DNA from 2 places in the Pseudoalteromonas sp. XMcav11-Q genome. Region 1 is predicted to be linked to the other one. Evidence: predicted binding sites of a transcription regulator. Region 1 holds the regulator's gene; the other holds the start of a gene.
What was found. The regulator MetJ, encoded in region 1, represses methionine synthesis genes. The targets are predictions, from matches to a motif close to TAGACGTCTAGACGTCTA.
Positions count from the first base shown of each region.

Region 2: metA (homoserine O-succinyltransferase) is a predicted target of MetJ. The motif match lies at 2,845-2,862, and genes of this name have one in related genera.

Region 1 is NZ_JBECOX010000018.1:43,096-50,132, forward strand. Features, by position in the region: gene metL (bifunctional aspartate kinase/homoserine dehydrogenase II) at 1-2,332, opposite strand, end outside; gene metB (cystathionine gamma-synthase) at 2,337-3,557, opposite strand; gene metJ (met regulon transcriptional regulator MetJ) at 3,902-4,222, shown strand; gene ABMY45_RS21255 (malic enzyme-like NAD(P)-binding protein) at 4,304-5,545, opposite strand; gene rpmE (50S ribosomal protein L31) at 6,318-6,533, opposite strand; gene priA (primosomal protein N') at 6,748-7,037, shown strand, end outside.
Region 2 is NZ_JBECOX010000005.1:366,974-374,010, forward strand. Features, by position in the region: gene metH (methionine synthase) at 1-757, opposite strand, end outside; gene ABMY45_RS10950 (homocysteine S-methyltransferase family protein) at 767-1,846, opposite strand; gene metA (homoserine O-succinyltransferase) at 1,836-2,783, opposite strand; gene ABMY45_RS10960 (DMT family transporter) at 2,961-3,851, shown strand; gene ABMY45_RS10965 (tetratricopeptide repeat protein) at 4,022-5,638, shown strand; gene ABMY45_RS10970 (hypothetical protein) at 5,670-6,140, opposite strand; gene ABMY45_RS10975 (hypothetical protein) at 6,509-7,037, shown strand, end outside.

The DNA.
Region 1 (7,037 bases):
TCAGCCAGAATAAATCGGAATGTATTCCCGCTGCTGTCACTTCTTTACCTGCCCCCGGGCCTTGGATCACCAGCGGATTTTGTTCATACCATTTAGTGTGGATCACAAAAATATTATCACCCGGTGTTAAATTCGCGATTGCCGAGCCATTTGGTACCTGTGCAATGCCTACTTTTGCAGACACTTTGCCATTGCTTGCAATTTCAAGCGCACCAGTATAACGAAGCGCAGCGTCATTCGCTGTGGCCTTTGCATAGTGTGTCGCATAAAAGTCATCGAGTTGCTGGCGATTTTCTAAAAACGTTTGCCATGAACCCACACTCAAGGACTCTGGCATTAACGCCTCTAATTCAATATCGTCAAGCTCAAGCTCAATGCCTAACTCTCGTGCTAAGATCAAAAGCTTACGCTGCATATCTCGGCCAGATAGATCTTCGCGCGGATCGGGCTCGGTAAAACCAAGTTCTTGCGCCCCAAGCACTAGCTCAGAAAATGCTTCAGAACCATCATAGCGACTACAAAGCCAAGATAAAGTGCCGGAAAAGACGCCTTCAATTCTCACCACTTCATCGCCACTATTTTGCAGATCAGCCAATGCAAAGTTAATGGGAAGACCTGCGCCAACACTGGTATTGTAACGCCATAATAGGTTACGATCTTGTAACTGCTGACGCAGCTTTGAGTACCAACCTTGTTGTGCCGTGCCGGCATATTTATTAGCGCTGATCAAATGGCAGTCATGTTCAACAAACTGTGGATACAACTCGCTGAAACGCTCGCTCGCAGTAATATCGACCACCACTTTATGCTCGTAATCTAGCTCTTTAATACGAGTGAATAGCTCTGCTTCATTGTATTCGATGGCCTCATTTTGCCATTGCTGTTGCCACGATGCTAAATTCAACCCGCTTGGACAGAACAACATTTGCTTAGAACGCAGTAAGCCAACCAACTTAAGATCAAAGTGCTCACTCAGCTTAGCGACTTGGTTTTTGCATTGTTCGATAAACACTTCACCCACATTGCCAACACCAGCTACAATCACAGCAAGCTCTCTGCCTTTATTGACCAAACGTTCGTGCAATATAGCAAGTAGATCGCTATCAATTGCTTGATCGGTTAACACTAAGCTGTAATGGCGCTCTTGCAGCACAAAACGGGTGACAATCGCATGTTCATCCAATAATTCCAGAGCTTGCTGATGTAAGCCAGCAACATCCTGACTTGGGGCAACAATAGCAAAGCCTTGTACTTGCGACTCAATAATATTGGCTCGCGAATCCAGCGCTTTAATCACAACATGGCTAAACTCAGATGGCACCAGTAAGTGTGCCTCTCCACCTTTAACAAAATGATGAATGCTATGCTGAATAAGCTGGCTTAGCTGTTTCACTTCACCACTTTTTAGCTGCTCAACGCGTAACAGGTCAAGTTGTCCAAAAGTGGTAATAAAGCGCTTCTCTTTGCTATAGCCTGCCTTTACTATCTCAGTGCCAAGTGCATCGGCGTCAAAGCTGCTGCGAACTTGCAGTTTTATATCGGTATCTTTAAGTGGAGACAGCGTTTTTGCATGTAGTACTGGATTACCTAATCGTGCGAGTAATTCAGCTTGGCCACGACATACCTTTGTGTATTTTATGGCATTGGCGACTTTACGTGGATCAGTGCTGAATACACCCGTTGTATCCGTCCAAATTGATACTTGAGCCGCATCAAGATAACTTGCCAACAAAGTCGCGCTATAGTCACTGCCATTTCGGCCTAAAGTCACCGTTTCACCTTGTGCATTTGCGGCAATAAAACCGGTAACGATATAGATAGCGTGATCATCAATTGCGCGATAGCACGCTTCTTTGTTATGGGCGTGTAGTAACACCCCCTCTTGTTGTACAAATAACGTACGAGCGTCGATAGCTTTGGCTTCGATACCTTGAGAACTTAGGTAGTTTGCTAATATACGAGCCGACCATAGCTCTCCATGTGCAAGTAAACTCGCGTAGTGAAGATGCTGTTCTTCTCGTCCTAAAGCGATTGCTTGCAGCTCATTGACAAGCTGTTTGAGTAACACACTGTGTTGTTCACCTACAAACAGGGCATCAATTAATTCACGTTGATGATTTTCAACTTGTAATAAAACATCGTTGAATGCGCGAACATCTTGCTGCTCAAAGCTTTGCCATAACTTCACTAGGGTATTCGTTGTTTTTCCTGCAGCAGAAACCACAACACTGTCACCTAGTTGACATTGCTCTAACACTATCTTGGCAACCGCCTGATAACGCTCTGGCGAGCTTAAACTCGAACCACCAAACTTATGTACTACTTTTGCCATTTACTCACCACAACGCTACTGTATGTGCAGGCGTTAATTTGAATGACTTAGCATCATCACTCGCCTGACTTTCATCAATACATGCAAATCCCGCTTCCAGATCTGCAATGAGATCCTGTGCATCTTCAATGCCTACAGAAATACGAATCAACGTGTCGCCCACTCCCGCTTCTAAACGTGCTTGCGGATCCATACCCGCGTGTGTCATCGTCGCTGGATGACAAATAAGACTCTCAACCCCACCTAAAGATTCTGCCAATGAAAAGTGCGTTAGAGACGTTAAAAACTTCGCAGATGTTTGCAGATCGCCTTTGATATCAAAGCTCACCATGCCACCAAAGCCGAGCTGTTGTTTTTTCGCAAGTTCGTGTTGAGGATGCGACTCAAGGCCAGGGTAATAAACTTGGCTAACATACGGCGACTTTTCTAAATATTCTGCAATAAGCTGAGCATTTTCTTGATGTTGGCGTAAACGCACATTTAAGGTGCGCAGTCCACGTAGGGTAAGGTAACTATCAAAAGGTGCACCGGTAATACCGATATTATTCGCCCACCAAGCTAACTCATCACCCAATTCCTGTGTACGCGCGATCACCGCGCCCCCCACTACATCAGAATGACCATTGATATATTTAGTGGTTGAATGCACGACGACATCCACGCCAAAGGCAATGGGGTTTTGTAATGCAGGAGACAAGAAGGTGTTGTCAGCGGCGACCAAAGCCCCCACAGCGTGTGCTGCATTTACGACAGCTTCTATATCCGTTAACCGCAAAATTGGGTTACTTGGTGTTTCAATCCAAACTAATTTAGGTTTGATCTGCTGCAGCTGCGCAAGACTTTCAGGTTGCGTGAGATCCAAGACTGTTAATTTGAGCAATCCACGCTTTGCAAGCGATGTAAACAAGCGATAGCTACCACCATAGCAGTCATGTGGAATAACCAGCATATCGTCATGGTTAAGCAGTTGAGTTACTAGGTGAACGGCAGCCATGCCAGTGGCGGTAATAATACCACGAGCACCACCTTCAAGTTCGGTAAGTGCCTGTGCAAGCACATCACGATTAAAGTTACCGCTGCGGCCATAATCGTAGTCGCGTTTGGTATCAAAATCGGCAAAAGAATAGGTGGTAGAAAGGTAAAGCGGTGGCACTACTGCCCCATGCGCTTTATCAGCTTCTATACCGTGACGCACTGCTACCGTCGATTTATTAACTTGACTCATAAGGTCACCTAGATAGTTGGATGTTTAGACGTCTAAAAGGTTAGAGCAACAGAAACCAGAAGTCAAAACATTTATACCGCTAAATGGCTAAATAACTAGTATTTGACTATCTTTTTTAAACCGATAAAATTTCGCCACTCTAGGCGTTGCTAATACGACTGAGTTATTGAAAACTATGGCAGAGATTCTTCTATCTCGCTATGGCGGATTAGTTTATTCATCTATTTGAGTTTGGGATTTATCTTTAATTCGTAAGGTTATCCCTATATTCATGCGGTTGGTGAATAATGTAGACCAGAACCCAGTCATATTGGCATTGATGTAACTGAGGCAAGTACACAATTATGGCAAAATGGAACGGTGAGTATATTCACCCATATGCAGAACACGGTAAAAAAGCAGAGCAAGTAAAAAAGATCACGGTGAGCATACCTCTGAATGTACTCAAAGTGCTAACTGATGAGCGTACACGTCGCCAAGTGAATAACTTACGTCATGCCACGAACAGTGAGCTTTTATGTGAGGCGTTTCTACATGCCTTCACAGGTCAGCCACTGCCGAGCGATGAAGACTTGAGAAAAGATAATCCAGAGCGTATTCCTTTAGAGGTAAGACAAATAATGGAAGAGCGCGGTTTGGAGATCCCAGAAATAAACGAAGAGTGATAACTGCTCTTTCGCTCTGGAAATACAGACACAAAAAAAGCCTCAATCGAGGCTTTTTTCATTTGGATTAAACCTATAGTATTATTCCATATATCCAGCTGGCATATCGATTTGTGCCACGCCTGATTCAATTGCAGCTACCGCTACCGCTTTTGCGATACGAGGTAACAAACGCGGATCCATTGGTTTTGGAATGATGTACTCAGGACCAAACTCAAGACTATCTACGTCAGCCGCTTTTAACACTTCAGCAGGTACAGGCTCTTTCGCAATCGTTCTAATTGCTTCAACCGCTGCAATCTTCATCTCGTCATTGATAGCGGTTGCGCGTACATCAAGCGCACCACGGAAGATAAACGGGAAACACAGTACGTTATTTACTTGGTTTGGATAATCCGAGCGGCCTGTCGCCATGATCAAATCATTACGTGCACCGTGTGCAACTTCAGGGCTGATCTCAGGGTCTGGGTTAGAACAAGCGAATACCACTGGCTTGTCAGCCATTAGCTTTAGATCCTCAGCAGAAAGTAAGTCTGGGCCAGAAACACCAACAAATACGTCCGCATCTGCAATCACGTCTTGTAACGTACGCTTATCCGTGTTGTTTGCAAACAGCTCTTTGTATTCATTTAGGTCATCACGACGAGTATGGATCACGCCTTTTCTGTCCAGCATATAGATGTGCTCACGTTGAGCACCGCATTTGATCAGTAATTCCATACAAGCAATAGCGGCTGCACCCGCGCCAAGACACACAATAATCGCATCATGAATATCTTTACCTTGGATTTCCAACGCATTCAGCATACCCGCAGCGGTTACAATTGCAGTGCCGTGCTGATCATCATGGAATACAGGAACGTCACAACGTTCAATTAGCGCGCGCTCAATTTCAAAACACTCTGGCGCTTTAATATCTTCAAGGTTAATACCACCAAATGTGTCTGCGATATTTGCCACAGTATTGATGAAGTCTTCAGTGGTGTTGTGCTTAACTTCGATATCGATTGAATCAAGGCCCGCAAAACGCTTAAATAATAGTGCCTTACCTTCCATAACAGGCTTTGACGCCAAAGGACCTAAGTTACCCAAGCCAAGAATTGCCGTACCATTACTGATCACCGCAACCATATTTCCTTTACCCGTGTAACGGTATGCATTCGCCGGATCAGCCGCGATTTCACGTACTGGCTCTGCAACACCTGGGCTGTATGCAAGTGCTAAGTCTTTTACGGTCTCGGCAGGTTTAGTGAGTTCAACACTGATTTTACCTGGAACGGGCTTCTCGTGATAATCTAGAGCTTGTTGACGAAAGTCTGTCATGGCGCGATATTTTCCTACGAAGTTAATGTGAGAGTGTGGTAAACGTTCGCATTCTGAATGTTGGCAACCTAGCTAGCTGGTTACAGCAACACACAGTGCGATTAACTATATGAGCGACGACATTCAACCACTCAACAAGCGTATGTGCTTTGCTGTCGCGGTATGTCAATAGGACATATAGTTAATCGACCGTATTCACACAATACCGAGTTTTGCTCATTATTCAAGTAAAATCAGGTCTATCCACTAGCATGGTATTTTCTATACTTTTCCGAGAAGATAAGCTCAATTTTAAGAAATATTTCACAAATAAAATGACTAAAACTTAAAAAACAAGACGCTAAAACCAGCACGGAATGTATAAAATTAGCACAAATGCACACCAACTATAAAAACAATAAGAAAATTGCAACTTAACCAACTTTAACGTCAAGATACCGACATTTAATCGCAATATACTGACTTTAGTTTATATTAAGTGCTCATACCTGATACTATTTACTATATGAGCTTTGATTATTTTCACAACTTAAGCTCGTAAATGTTCAATATTTATCTGCTAAATAGAGTTTTTACTCTACCCAAGAGATCAGTAAAGTTTTGCTGCCAAACTGGCAAGTTTTTTATTTTAGAAGAATAAAAGACACAATAAGACGGGATGACTGACGGTCTATCTGCTGATGCAGAATAGGATGTATAAATCGAGAAGGTATTTTCAAACAGGCACAAAAAAAGCACCCTAAAGGTGCTTTTTTCGACTAGACCAACAAGATTACTTCTTGCTGCTAAGTGCACCGAAACGCTTGTTAAAGCGATCTACACGGCCACCTGTGTCAAGGATCTTCTGCTTACCAGTGTAAAACGGGTGACATGCAGAACATACGTCTAGGTGAATATCTTTACATAGCGTTGAACGAGTTTCGAACTTGTTACCGCAAGAGCACGATGCAGTGATCGTCTCGTAATTAGGGTGAATACCTTCTTTCATAGCAACCTCTAGTTAAGGCCGTATCGCTCTCCAAACCCGAAGTCTGGCACCATACGTAGTTATACAAAAATGTGGACGCGTATTTTAGTGCTTAACTGAACAATCTACAAGCAATATTTCAGAGTTTTTTATCACCGTCGCAGAGTACGTTTTCAATTCGTACCACCTTAGGTATATACTTCGTCACTGCGCTCACTTTATGGAATTGTAATACATGCTCATTCTTGAAGTAGCTTTAAAGCTGCCACTGCACCGAACATTCGACTATTTGCTAGCACCAACCATGCAAGTTGAAGCAGGAATGAGAGTCACCGTCAATTTTGCCAACCGTCGCTGCACAGCGATTGCGCTTGCTAAAAAAGACGACACCGATGTACCAAAAGAAAAACTCAAGCAAATTATTGAGGTGTTGGACGAGCATCCTGTCTTTAATCAAGCACAACTTAGCTTTTTACACTTTGTCTCCCAGTATTACTGTCATCCAATTGGCGATACCTTATTCAC
Region 2 (7,037 bases), on a different contig from region 1:
ACTGACCGGCATTGACGATCCCCATATCCATGCCTGCTTTAATCGCATGGTAAAGAAACACAGAGTGGATCGCTTCACGCACCGGGTTGTTACCACGGAATGAGAAGGATACGTTAGATACCCCCCCTGACACTTTACAGTGCGGCAGGTTTTGCTTAATTCTGCGCGTGCCCTCTATAAATTCTACGGCATAGTTATCATGCTCTTCGATACCCGTAGCGACCGCAAAAATATTAGGGTCAAAAATAATGTCTTCTGGCGGAAACCCAAGCTCGTCAACCAAGATTTTGTAAGAACGCTGACAGATCTCAAACTTTCGCTCTGCGGTTTCCGCTTGACCAACTTCATCAAATGCCATCACCACCACAGCAGCACCAAAGCGCTTGATGATTTTGGCTTGGTGGATAAATGGTGCCTCACCCTCTTTTAAGGAGATTGAGTTTACAATGGCTTTACCTTGAATACATTTCAGACCCGCTTCAATGACTTCCCATTTAGACGAGTCGACCATGATGGGGACTTTAGAAATATCCGGCTCTGACGCTATCAGATTAAGAAACTTCACCATCGCAGCTTTTGAGTCCAACATGGCTTCATCCATGTTGATATCGATCACTTGCGCGCCGCTTTCAACCTGCTCTCTGGCAACATCCAGCGCGGTTTCGTAATCTTCTTCTAAAATTAAGCGCTTAAATTTTGCCGATCCCGTTACATTGGTACGTTCACCGACATTGGTAAATACTGCTGTTTGTGTCATGGTGAATTCCTAATTTAAGTTACAGGCTTCAAGACCTGCCAAACGCATCCGCACTTCGATGTTAGGCAAGCTACGCGGCTGGGTTTGCTCAAGGCCTCTCGCGAAGGCGCGAATATGTTCGGGCGTGGTGCCACAGCAGCCGCCAACAATATTGATAAACCCTTCATTGCCCCAATCGATAATCTCTTTTGCCATGTCATCGGCTTCTAGGTCGTATTCACCAAACTCGTTAGGAAGCCCTGCGTTTGGATGTACAGAGGTAAAGGTCTCACAAACCCGTGACAGCTCTTCTACATACTGTCTTAATAAATCTGGGCCTAGCGCGCAGTTGAGGCCAATAGAGATTGGCTTAATATGACGAATGGAGTTATAAAACGCCTCGGTGGTTTGCCCTGATAGCGTGCGACCGGAAGCGTCGGTGATCGTGCCCGAGATCATAACAGGCAGAGTGAGGCCCGCTTGCTCGAACGCTTCTTCTACACCGTAAGACGCGGCTTTGGCGTTGAGCGTATCAAAAATAGTCTCAATCAAAATAAGGTGAGCACCGCCTTCAATAAGGGCAAGCGTTGATTCGACATAGGCTGCAACCAACTTGTCAAAAGTGATATTGCGAAAACCAGGGTCGTTTACATCAGGAGAAATCGAACAGGTTTTTGACGTTGGGCCAAGTACACCTGCCACATAGCGAGGCTTGCTGGGATCTTTGGCGGTAAATTCATCACATACCGCACGTGCAAGCTTCGCCGATTCAAGATTAATCTCGCGGCTTAGGCTTGCCATGTCATAATCTTCCATCGAGATGGTGGTGGCGTTAAAAGTATTGGTTTCAATGATATCTGCGCCAGCAGCTAGATAATCGCGATGGATCTGTTTGATTATCTCAGGCTGCGTCAAACTTAGCAGATCGTTGTTGCCTTTGATAAGGACATGCCAATCTTTAAAGCGCTCACCACGATAGTCTTGTTCTTCTAATTTGTGCTTTTGGATCATGGTTCCCATTGCACCATCTAAGATCAGAATACGTTGCTGCATTGCTTGCTTAAGCTGCTCTGCTATTTGCTCACCGTTTACGGCTACATTATTCGGCATAATTGTTAGTCCTTACATCTTGGCTAACTAAGTTAATATCATAAGGTGTGGTTTGGTAAACATAGTAGTTTAACCAATTTGAGAATAACAAGAATGCATGGCTTTGCCATGTCTTAGATGGACGTTTGCTGGTGTCATTCTCAGGAAAATAGTTCTCAGGCTGCGGTGCGTTGGCCATTTTTTCACAATCGCGAAGATATTCTTTTTGTAGCGTATCGGCGTCGTATTCAGGATGACCGGTAATGTATACTTGGCTACCTGAGTGATTTTTAATTAAGTAAGCGCCCACTTTTTCAGAGCCTGCTAACACCACTAGGTCTTTACACGCATTAATTTTATCGATGTCGATGTGGCCATAACGTGAGTGTGGCACCAAAAACTCATCATCAAAACCGCGAGTGAGCGCCCCGTGGTCAAAATAACAGTGGTGCTTAAATACGCCACACAGTTTGTCATTTTTGAGTGCTCGCTTTAACCCATAATGGTGATACAAACCGGCATGTGCGGCCCAACAAGAAAACAGGGTTGAAGTAACATGGTGCTCAGCCCAATCAAAAAACGCCTGTAATTCCTGCCAATACACCACATCGTCATATTCAAGATGCGCCAGCGGCGCACCGGTGACTATCAAAGCATCATAGTTTTGATCTTTCACATCCGAAAAATAGCGGTAAAACATATCTAGATGTTGCTCTGAGTTTTCAGAGCTACGGTGGGTGTCCAGTCGCAACAAATCAACATTCACCTGCAAAGGGGTATTTGCCAGTAATCGGATAAATTGCACCTCAGTCTCCACCTTATTCGGCATCAAGTTTAATATCGCGAGCCGCATTGGGCGGATCTCTTGCGTTGATGCACGACTTTGTGGCATCACGAACACATTTTCATGACGCAATTGGGCAATGGCTGGGAGTTCGTCGGTGACGGTGATTGGCATGCGCTGCTCCAGACTAATCGAATGGCATTATTATGGACAAAAACTGGAAAAATTCAACCTCTAGATGTGTGGACGTCTAAACATTTGTGATAATAATTTGATGCCTAACCTCTCACTGATTATTTCAATTTATGTATACTTGCCATCATATAAATAAACACAAGAAACTTGATATTTATGATTGGTATTGGCGAAGCGGCAGCGATTGCGGCGGCTGGGGTATGGGCTGGCTCAACCATACTGTATAAACGATTTAGCCATCACCTTAGTCCATTTGAGTTGAACGTTAGCAAAGGCGTCATCGCTTCTGCTTTGATGATCTTGTGTTTGCTCATCGCAGGTGATGCTATGTATCCGACCTTACTCTCGAGCTGGGGCTGGCTGATAGCCAGTGGGATACTGGGCATAGCGATTGGTGACAGCGCTTACTTTGCCGCACTCAGAAATATAGGCCCTGCTCGCACTTTGGTTATTGAAAGTCTTGCACCTGCCATCGCGGGGATCTTAAACATTGTGCTCCTTGGTGTTTATCTCAGCGCATCCGCTTGGCTCGGCATTGCAGTGACAACCGTTGGTGTGATGTTGGCGATTAAGCCAAGTAGAAGCCAGCCGGTATTAGACAAAAAACATTATCTCTTGGGAGTCTGTTTTGCACTCACGGCTGCCATTTGCCAAGCTGCGGGTATGGTGCTTTCCAAAGGTGCGCTAAATAACGAAAGCATTAGTAGTTTGTGGGCGGCACTTATTCGCTTGGGATCCGGCACCCTATTTGTGGCCTTTATTGTTGTTTGTTTGAAATCACAAAGCCTGTTTAAAGCACTCACACTTAAACAAATCGACGGTAAAAACTGGTTATTCGTTGCAGTGTTTTTTGGCACCTTTATTGGGCTTTGGCTACAGTTAATTTCCGTTAATCATACTGATCCCGCTATCGCACAAACCATCTTTGCAACGGCACCGCTTATGGTGATGACAATTGGACTACTGCGCAGAGAAGCTATTACTAAGTCTATGATGTTTGGAGGCCTAATTGCTTTAGCTGGGGTGTTTTTATTGCTAAAGGGATAGCCAATATCACACTTAATATGTGTGCATATTGGCCTGAATTTGGGGTTAATTTACCACCGAAACAGAGGCAAAATACAAAAAGTAGTCAACCTAAGATTTATTAAAGGCAGACACGACTTTTTGTTACCACTATATTAATATGTAAAAACAATGTATATAGACTAATATTTATGCCTTTGCTTGCTTTGTTTTTCGCATTACTGCTCGTTGTGTTACCGGCGCATGGTTCAGAATGCCCAGGTGCCAATAATGCTAATCTCACAAGCCAGATTTTGTCTTGTAAGCAACATCTTGAAACGCTTGAACCCAACGGTGCTCAAGCTTTTGATGCACATCTTGAGCTTGTTAGCTTGTATCGTCGAGCGGGTGACATAAAGCTCAGCAATCAAATACTGGATGAGTTGATGGCATGGAAGTTAACCACACTCCAACGCTTTCAGGTGTTAAGACAAAGTGGTATTAATCGTTATCGCCAGCGCAATTATATTCAAGCGCTGGAGAGCTTCCACGAAGCGCAAACGCTTGCGGCTAAGTTGCAACAAAACGAACTCCTGGGTAAATCGGCAAACGATTTAGCTAATGCCTATCAGGCACTCGGAGATTTAGACACCGCCCTTACTTTATTTTTAGAAAGCTACCAAATAGCGAAAGCAACAAATGACCTACAGAGACAAGCGATCACGCTTAACAATTTAGGGAATGTATCGAGGGATATTAATCAGTTGGATGATGCCATCCTCTCGTTTCGTCAAGCCCACGCGCTCCACCAGCAAGCTGGCGACCAAACTAAAGCGAATCACACCTTGCTAAGCATCGCGGAGGTATTTTACAAAAAGCGCGACTACAACAAAGCAACTGAAATAATTGAAGATTTACTTCAACCTTTGACACAAAGCGGTGCCTATACCCAATTGTCTCGAGCCTATTTATTATTGGCCGAAATTGCCATTGCTCAAAATCATATCACTCAGGCACAACAGCAACTTGCTTCATTTAAACGTACTCGGCAACTAATTCAACACGGTAAAGTGGATCAGCGAGCACTGCTTATTGAGGCCAAACTCAAGCAGCTTGAGGGCGATAACCTAACAGCACAAACGATACTTAAACAGGGGCTTGAAGCACATAATCAGCAAAATAGTCAGCTTACGGAGTTATTTTACATTGCCTTATTGCAGTCCCAACTACAAACACACGCTTATAAAGAAGCGGTAGAGACCGCACAGCGTTATAATGACACGCTTAAAACTAGTCGTGTACAAAGTGAAAACCTTTATCAATTTCGCCTTCAAAGCGCTAACGTCTTGACCGCGCCTAAGCGCCAAACAGAGACAAGCATGTTGTCTCATGTACTCGTCGGGTTTATCACATTTTTAGCAGGTGTTTTGGTTACTTACTGCTTTATTCGCAATACCGCCCGCGCCGATACTCATGGCGTGCACAGTAAACATACGAGCATTGATGAACAGGCCGCTAGACAATTAATGGTTGAGGTAATGACACTCACTTTGACGCTTTGGGAGCAAAGTAGTGGCAAAACTCGTGTCGAATTAGCGGAAGAAAGCAAAGTGTGGAAAGTGAATATCGATGATGGTCGCTTACGAGTGCGCACTCTTGAACGCTATCTTAATATCAAAACGCTGCCCAAAAAGCCGCGTATTCGAAATATTGTTACCACGGCACAATATGTACTCACTCAATGCCAAGACGCTAATTTCGATACTGCGCCCCTTTCTCAAAAAGTTGCACAACTGGAGCTAATCATAGCGTGCTCCAACGCTACTTGATGTTTACAACAAAGGGGCTTTTGCCCCTTCTCTAGTTATCCGTCGCGGTCTCACATAAATAGCATGCTAAAGTCACGCCCATACCGGCCTCATACTCTTGGTGATGACGGTCTCCTTTGAATTCAAAAGGTCCTTCAAAGCGAGGATACACTGTCATATCAGGCTTTAGGCTATTACTAAAGCCTTTCATATTTTGATGTAGAGATTGACACATTTTATTACCCATATCATAAGCAAGTCGCCAATCATCAAACTGGCCACAATCTAGTCGTGGTGTAATACGACCAGGAATACTCTGCTTAGGACTGGTACAAACGTTACTTCCTTCACTATGTAAATATTTAAAGGTTCCAGCAGTTAATGTCATTTTACCTAGCAGAATCGTTTGCCGCTTTGGACATTTCGCCCCATCAGCAACTTCGAGCTGCGCTATCATTTCTGGGCTATGGGCTTGTACAAAGCTCGCAATCAAAGTTGCTCCCAACACTATTACTCGTCTCATAACTGTCTCCTTATTGGTTATGACACCGTTACTCGATTGCGAATGTACTCACGCTGAGACTCCAATAACGGCGATAGCAAAATCCTGCCTCAAGCGAATATTGATTGCAGCAAAAGTTACGGGGCAATTGGGTAAATTCGGGTAAAAATATAAGCAGACCTTTGATATTTAAGTTTTTATTTACCACAGCTTGATATCAAAACTTACCTAACCCAACGCGTCCGTTTAATATCAAAGGTTTTACCCAAGTTGACCCTAACTGGCCCTACAACCTCCTATTCAATCGCTGAAAAAGTTTCCAACATCACAAGGCAAGTTAACAATGCATGAGGCATGTTGACTCTGCACAACGATGAAGGAATAGAAAAATGAAACAGAGAAATTTCACCCCCAAATTAGTCAGCCTAGTTACCAGCACGTTGTTACTGGGTAGTATTTCGCTACAAGCCGCAGAAGAATATGGAGAAATGGCCCCCTCTCAAGTAAGCCCAGAAGCGTGGCAAGCCATTTCAAACTGGTCTCAAGACCGTGTTTCCTTGCTTGAATATATCTCCGACAACGACGAAGAATATGAATTAGACCGCTATGTCGATAGCTTGATCCGCGACTATCGAGATGGAGAGATGCTAAGCCAAGCAAAAGCTTTAGATCAAAACGTATTATCAGCATGGGAAAATGCTTTTACCGAACAAACGCCTGAAGATAACTTTTTCTTTACTCGATATCTTATTCAATTTAAACCGACGGTATTCGAAAAATGGACACAACAGCAAAAAGTGCCAACGCTCAGCCAACATTTAGAGCGAAATGCATCGCAGCTTTACAGCACTTGGCACATGGAGTACGCAGCTCCTAAACGTAAAGGGCTCTCGGTACTTGAATACGATAGGACGCTAC